DNA from 2 places in the Rhizobium sp. P1_B8 genome. Region 2 is predicted to be linked to the other one. Evidence: predicted binding sites of a transcription regulator. Region 2 holds the regulator's gene; the other holds the start of a gene.
The links. The regulator LexA, encoded in region 2, represses DNA repair genes until DNA is damaged. The targets are predictions, from matches to a motif close to TGTTCNNNNTGTGTTCNG.
Positions count from the first base shown of each region.

Region 1 (3,412 bases), on a different contig from region 2:
GTGATCGCCGCGTCACGTCTGCAGCGTGACCGGGATCCACACGTACAGTGAGGTGGTCCGATGACGCATGACATGTTGCAGCAGGCAGCCAGCAACGCGATGGCGATGGGACCAGCGGTCTTGCTTCAGGGTATGGAGCTTCAGCGGCCAATCGATGTGGTGAGAGCGCCGGCTCTTTCCGTCGATGATAAGCGAACGATCCTCGCCGCCTGGGCCTCCGACTTTTACGCTGTCGATTCGATTCCGCTCTCCGGCAGGTGCCGGGAATGCCAGAGCCGATTTCGATCGATGAGGTACAGTCCGCGCTGAAAGAACTCGATCGGCGATATGGTATCTAACGGACCGCGCGTTCAAGTGGCCTGCTTCGACGATTTGGCGAGCCGCTTGATCGCCTGTTCGAGGGAACGCTGCCCATCGAAATAATCCTGCCAGGCGCTCGCCGCACCGCCCCCGCGGCAGGCTGTTTTGTTTTCGGCGCCTCGTTCCTGCTAAAGATTGAGATCGAATTGCGGCTGCCCCTCGGTGGCGTCGCTGGGCTGATTGTTGGTCAGCGACGAGAGTGTCACCCCCAACAGGCGCACTGACAGCTTGAAGGGATAGACGGTTGCCAGAAGTGCCGATGCCGCGTCGAATAAATCAGCCATGTTTGCGAATGGCACTGTGCCTGTCCGACTGCGCGTCGCCTGGGTGAAGTCCGAATATTTGATTTTTACAGTCACCGTCTTGCCGCTGGTTCCCTGCGCATAGCAGTAGCGCCAGACTTTCTCGGCAAGCGGCTTCAGTTCTGCCTTCGCGCGTTCGAGATTATGGATATCCTCGGCGAATGTGTCTTCCGCGCCGACCGATTTGCGGATGCGGTCGGGTCTGACCTGGCGTTCGTCAATGCCACGGGCGATGCCATAGAAATAGGGACCGGATTTCCCAAAATGCTCCTGCAGGAAGGTGAGCGACTTCGATTTCAGATCGAGCCCGGTTTCGATACCGAATTTACGCATGCGCTCGGCCGTCGCAGGCCCGACACCATGGAATTTCTTGACGGGCAGGGTTTCGACAAAGCCTGGCCCATTCTTCGGCGTGATGACGGCCTGGCCGTTGGGTTTGTTGAGGTCACTGGCCATCTTGGCCAGGAACTTGTTGTAGGAAATGCCGGCCGAAGCGTTGAGCCCGGTGACCTGCTTGATCTTCGCGCGGATCTCCAGGGCAATCTCGGTGGCGATTTCCATGCCTTTCAGGTTTTCCGTCACATCGAGATAGGCCTCGTCGAGCGAGAGTGGCTCGATCAGTGGTGTGTATTCGGCGAAGATTTCGCGGATTTGCTGGGAAACGGCCTTGTAAACGTCGAAGCGCGGCGGCACGAAAATCAGGTCAGGACATTTCCGTTTTGCGGTGACCGATGGCATGGCCGAACGGACACCAAAGGCACGCGCCTCATAGCTTGCGGCGGCCACCACGCCGCGCGCTGCGGATCCGCCGACGGCGAGCGGCTTGCCACGAAGTTCCGGGTTATCGCGCTGCTCGACCGACGCGTAAAAAGCATCCATGTCGACATGGACAATTTTGCGGATCGGCGTTGGCGTCGTATCGTTCATGGCGGATCTTGCAAGAGAGCTACCGGCTCGGTGTCCCTTTTGAGGGCCTTACCCGAAACAAAGAGAGAACATAGCAGCCTTCGCGGCGATATCAACACGCGTTTGCCCGCGACGCAGGGCTGCGGATCGATCACTCCTCTTAAACCCAGCACTTGCTGACAATCTCAAGCAGGCCAAGATCGACAACTCGGTGAGAGACTGGAACCACACAAGCGATCATGCCCCCAGTGTGGATCGATCTGCTTTGGGCCGGTTAGGCTCAGAAAAGGCTCGGCTGCACGACCGGTTCTCCGGCCCTCGTTACGATCGTCGAGCCGTAAGGCTCCCGGGATGTTACGATCAGCGCATCGTCGGGCAGTGGGCTGGCAAGCGCCTTGGCCTCATCCCATGGCGCACGCATCCAGACATCGGTTTCCTTGGTGGTCAGAAGGAGGACCGGTATGGCCTTCTCATGAATTGGCTTCACCACGTTATTCGGATCGGTGGTCAGGAAACCGTAGAGATCATCAGTCGTCAGACCGTCCCTGACCTTTCGGACACTCTGCCACTGCGGCACATGGATGCCGGCAAAGAACATCAGCGACTTCTCCTCGTCGCGTGCAAACCAGGCATTGGGCACGTTGCCGCCTTCCTCCTGGCTGGCCGGATCCGGCTCGGCGAAACTGGTGACCGGGACGAGACATCTGTTTTCGGCCCCGAACCATCGCTTCCAGTGCGGAAAACTGAGCTTGCGCACGTTGGTCGTGCCGCGATCGGCCTCCATTCGGATCAGTTCTTCGAGATCGAATGGCTTGCCCTTGGCCGCAAGTTTCTCGGCCTTCGCTTTGGCGGACTTCTCGAGCGCGAAGCGCGGCGAGGGCAGTCCCCAGCGCGCATGGACCAGTTGCTTCTTTCCCTCAGTAGTATTGCGGATGATAGGCCCCATCTGGTCTGGGTTCATCTGGTAGGCGGGCATCAGATTGATCAGGCTTTCAGCGTCCTGGGCCCATTTTGCGACCCAGTCCCTGTCTTCCATGCGATAAAGATTGCACATCGTGGGCCATCTGCTCCGCTTGAGCTCAGTGGAGGACAATCTAGCGTATGGCGCTGATTTCGCTAGTCGAGCCGGAAGACGTCGGCATTGTCCTGCCGTTCGCGCAAGCCCTTGTAGGATGGATGGCGAAGTTTCCCATCTGATGTCCAGGCGCGAAACTCGATTTCGGCAATCAGCGTCGGTTCGACCCAGACGATATCGGCACTTGCGGAATAGGGCAGGGGCGGCTGCTTTCGCTTCCAGCGCAGCTTGTCCAGCATCTTCCGCAGCCTGATGGCCTCGGCTTCCTTGAAGCCCGTGCCGACGCTTCCGACGTGGACGAGATCGGCTCCGCGATTGGCAGCAAGCACCAACGACCCGAAGCCGGCAGGCGACGCCGACCTCTCATAGCCGACAATGAAGAACGCCTCGCTCTGGACGCATTTGACTTTCACCCAATCCGCGGTCCGGCCGGAACGATAGGGCCGATCGAGGTGCTTGCCGACGATGCCTTCCAGGCCGAGGCGGCAGACATGCTCCAGCAGGACGGCTGGTTCAGTGTCGAATGTTTCCGACAGCCGGATGGCACCGTCTTTGTCACCCTTTGGGCCGTTCAACGAGTCCTCAAGGAGATGTCGGCGCGATCGGTATTCGACACCGCGCAGATCGTGTCCGTCGAAATAGATGAGATCGAAAGCGTAGAAGAAGGCCTCGGAGGCCCGGTTGCCGGCTTGTTTGCCGGATGCGCCGAGCGATTGCTGCAGCAGCCCGAAATCCGGCCGGCCCTCTTCATCAAGGACAACGGCCTCGC
Region 1 covers NZ_JBFTZZ010000044.1:11,829-15,240, reverse strand. The annotation lists gene AC1D2N_RS33430 (DUF982 domain-containing protein) at 1-51, shown strand, start outside; partial or broken gene AC1D2N_RS33425 (hypothetical protein) at 61-338, shown strand; gene dinB (DNA polymerase IV) at 489-1,589, opposite strand; gene AC1D2N_RS33415 (SOS response-associated peptidase family protein) at 1,849-2,622, opposite strand; gene ligD (non-homologous end-joining DNA ligase) at 2,685-3,412, opposite strand, start outside.
Region 1: dinB (DNA polymerase IV) is a predicted target of LexA. The motif match lies at 1,643-1,660, and genes of this name have one in related genera.

Region 2 (3,412 bases):
TTCTTCAGGACGTTCTTCATATCCCAGGGAGCGAGGAACTGGCCCTTCTTGACATTGACGACGCGGCCGGTCTTGGCGGCGGCGATGAGAAGGTCGGTCTGTCGGCAAAGGAAGGCCGGGATCTGCAGGACGTCGACGACCTTTGCCACCTCCGCGCATTGCTCGGCGGTATGAACGTCGGTCAGGACAGGAAAGCCGAATTCCTTCTTGAGGTCGGCAAAGACCTCCATGCCCTTTTCGATCCCGATGCCGCGTTCAGCCGAGAGCGAGGTGCGGTTCGCCTTGTCGAAGGAGCTCTTGTAAACGAGGCCGATGCCGAGCTTTGCGCAAAGCTCTTTCAGCGTGCCGGCAACCATGAAGGCGTGGTCGCGGCTCTCCATCTGGCAGGGACCGGCAATCAGCGACAGGCGGCCGGTATTGGAAAAGGTGACCTGGCCTTGGCCTTCGCCGATCTTGACTTCGGAATTCGTCTCAGTGCTCATCGTGTCTCCTCGAAGGCGAAGAGCGTGCCCTGCCCGGGCGCGGGCTTCACCAGAATGCGATTGTTCTTGCGCGTGTATGTCACCCCGTTAGCAGCCAAATGCGCTTCTGTCACGGCAAGATCGGCGACAATGAAGAGGATTGCCCGGCCACGCAGGCCGCGATCGGCGGATGAGCCGGCGATCTCGAAATAGGCTTCTAGCCCTTCCGGCGTCATCAGGCTGATTTTCGCGTTCGAAGCAGCAACATTGACGCCAAAACCGGTTTTCTCGACTGCCGCCTGCGCCGCGGCAAGGCCGACGAAGGCCCCGAAAGCGGCGGCATCAGGCGCGCAGAGCGCGATCTCGGCAATGCCGGTGACGCCATTGGCATGCGTCTCCAGCGCGCCGCGGTCGGCCGGCAGCGGATTGACGCGTTCGACGCTGAAAAGGAAGAGATCGGGCGCGCGCAGGTCGCCGGCAAAAGCCAGCTTGAAGCCGGCGATGCTCTCAGAACCGTCCGGCATCGTCATCGGCCGGGTGAACTGCAGCATCTCGCCGGCGCTCGATCCGTTGCCGACGAAGTTCTGATGATCGATGCCGGCATCCTTACTACCGAAAGCAAGCCCCGAAAGCCCCTCCTCGCCGCAGCGGAAGCGGAAGGCCCGGTTGCGGGCGGTGAAAACATTGCCTTGCCGCGCTGAGGCCTCGCTCTCCTCGACACTCGCAATCCCGAGCGGCTCCAGATAGGTCTTGTCGGCAAAAAAGACGCAGGCGTTTTCCGTTCCGAAGGGATGGCGTGCATCGGCGGCAACGGTGAAGCCGAGCTTGCCAAGCCTCTCGCGCGCCAGATCAATGTTGACGACGGGCAGCACCACATGATCCAGCGGGTGCGGCTTGGCGGAACGCTCGTTCATGATATCCCTCCTGGAAACGGCAAGAGATGTGCGATGGCGCGCCCCTCAATGCAAGACATGTGTCCCAATCCGGCGAATGAAAATAAAAATCTCAACGAGTTGGCGCCAAGTTTTACGGAAATTTAGCTACTTGCGGAACACATATGGAACATATAGTGTCTGTTCTGGATTTGTTTCAATCACGAGGTCACAACGTCGATGCTCACGCGCAAACAACAGGAGCTTCTCCTTTTCATTCATGAGCGCATGAAGGAATCCGGCGTTCCGCCATCTTTCGACGAAATGAAGGATGCCCTGGACCTCGCTTCCAAGTCCGGGATTCACCGGCTGATTACGGCGCTCGAGGAACGTGGCTTCATTCGCCGCCTACCGAACCGCGCCCGTGCGCTCGAGGTCATCAAGCTTCCGGAGGCCTACAGCCCCAGCATTCAGCCCCGGCGGGGCTTTTCGCCCAGCGTCATCGAGGGCAGCCTTGGCAAGCCGCAGCCGGTCGCCACTCCTGCTCCCACAAAACCCGTCGCCGACAACGGCAACTCGGTCTCCGTGCCGGTCATGGGCCGTATCGCCGCCGGTGTTCCGATCTCGGCGATCCAGAACAACACCCACGACATCGTCGTTCCGGCCGACATGCTCGGTTCCGGTGAACATTATGCGCTGGAGGTCAAGGGCGATTCGATGATCGACGCCGGCATCTTCGACGGCGACACCGTGATCATTCGCAACGGCAGCACCGCAAGTCCTGGCGACATCGTCGTTGCTCTCGTCGACGACGAAGAAGCGACACTCAAACGCTTCCGCCGCAAGGGCGCCTCGATCGCACTGGAAGCGGCCAACCCGGCTTACGAGACCCGGATTTTCGGGCCGGACCGCGTCAAGGTTCAGGGCAAGCTCGTCGGCCTCATTCGCCGCTATCACTGACATCAGGCAGTCTGGATTCGGCAAAACTGTTGCTGCGCCAGTCATAGGCGCGATGCCGCATCCATGGCCGCGACAATGCATCGAATGCGGTTGCGACCTCCAGGCCGGCGTCGGCGAAGCGCAACTCGACGGAACCGGTCTTGCGCAACGTTTCGCCGGTGAAGAGCGTCGCCCCTGAGCGGCAGCTGTTGAAGCGCAGGCGGACCGACGTCACGACGATATCGGCCGCGTCGCATGCCGGACCGAGATAGGCGGCATTGTCGATGACAGCAACCACGTGACCATTGCCAAGCCTTGATGTGCACCAGGCCTTCTTGACGCAGGAAAAGCGGTTTGCTTCACCGGCCGCTGCAGCCGCCCGCATCGCCGACCTTGCTTCGTTCTGCTGATCGCGGGAAAGCCTGACGCGGCGGTCTTCTCCCTCCGGCGGAATAACAGGACCATCCAGCATCTTCGGCGGGTGATGCGTCGGCAGGACCAGCGCTCTCTGCCACTGGTCGAAGATGAAATCCGGCGGTCTTTCACGGTTGGAAGCCATGGCCCCCGCCTCGACGATTGCGACGAGACCACCATCCTCCGAAATCGCCAGATCCGGCGGCCGGGGAACCGGCAGAAGCAAGAGGACTAGCGTCGAGATCGCGATGATCGACGTGCCGATATGGCGCAGCCGGGTGCGGAGCAGCGTCAGCAGCAGAAAGCCTGCGACGGCTATCGCGAAATACCAAGCGGGCAAGCGGCCGATGCCGATGTCGCCACCCCAGCCGGACACCGTCTTTGCGATCGAGATCACCAGATCGAGGCCGAATCCGACGACCTTCCAAGGCAAAACATCCAGACCGAAAGGCATGAGCAGCATCGCCAGCAACCCGGCCGGCATGATGATGAAGGAGATGATCGGCATCGTCGCGAGGTTTGCCGGCAGGCCATAGGCAGTCAGGCGATGAAAATGCTCGATCGAAAACAGCGCGGTAGAAAAGCCGCCGATCAGCGAGGTCAGGAAGACGCCGCCGAAGAAACCCGCAACCGTAACGACGGGCCGAAAAACCGGCAGCTTCAGGAAAGCGTTTTCGCGGACGCGCCGGTCCTTCCACAGCTGGTAGCCAGATACCAACGCCAATG
Region 2 covers NZ_JBFTZZ010000017.1:240,599-244,010, reverse strand. The annotation lists gene kdsA (3-deoxy-8-phosphooctulonate synthase) at 1-482, opposite strand, end outside; gene AC1D2N_RS21535 (VOC family protein) at 479-1,375, opposite strand; gene lexA (transcriptional repressor LexA) at 1,574-2,293, shown strand; gene AC1D2N_RS21525 (ComEC/Rec2 family competence protein) at 2,274-3,412, opposite strand, start outside.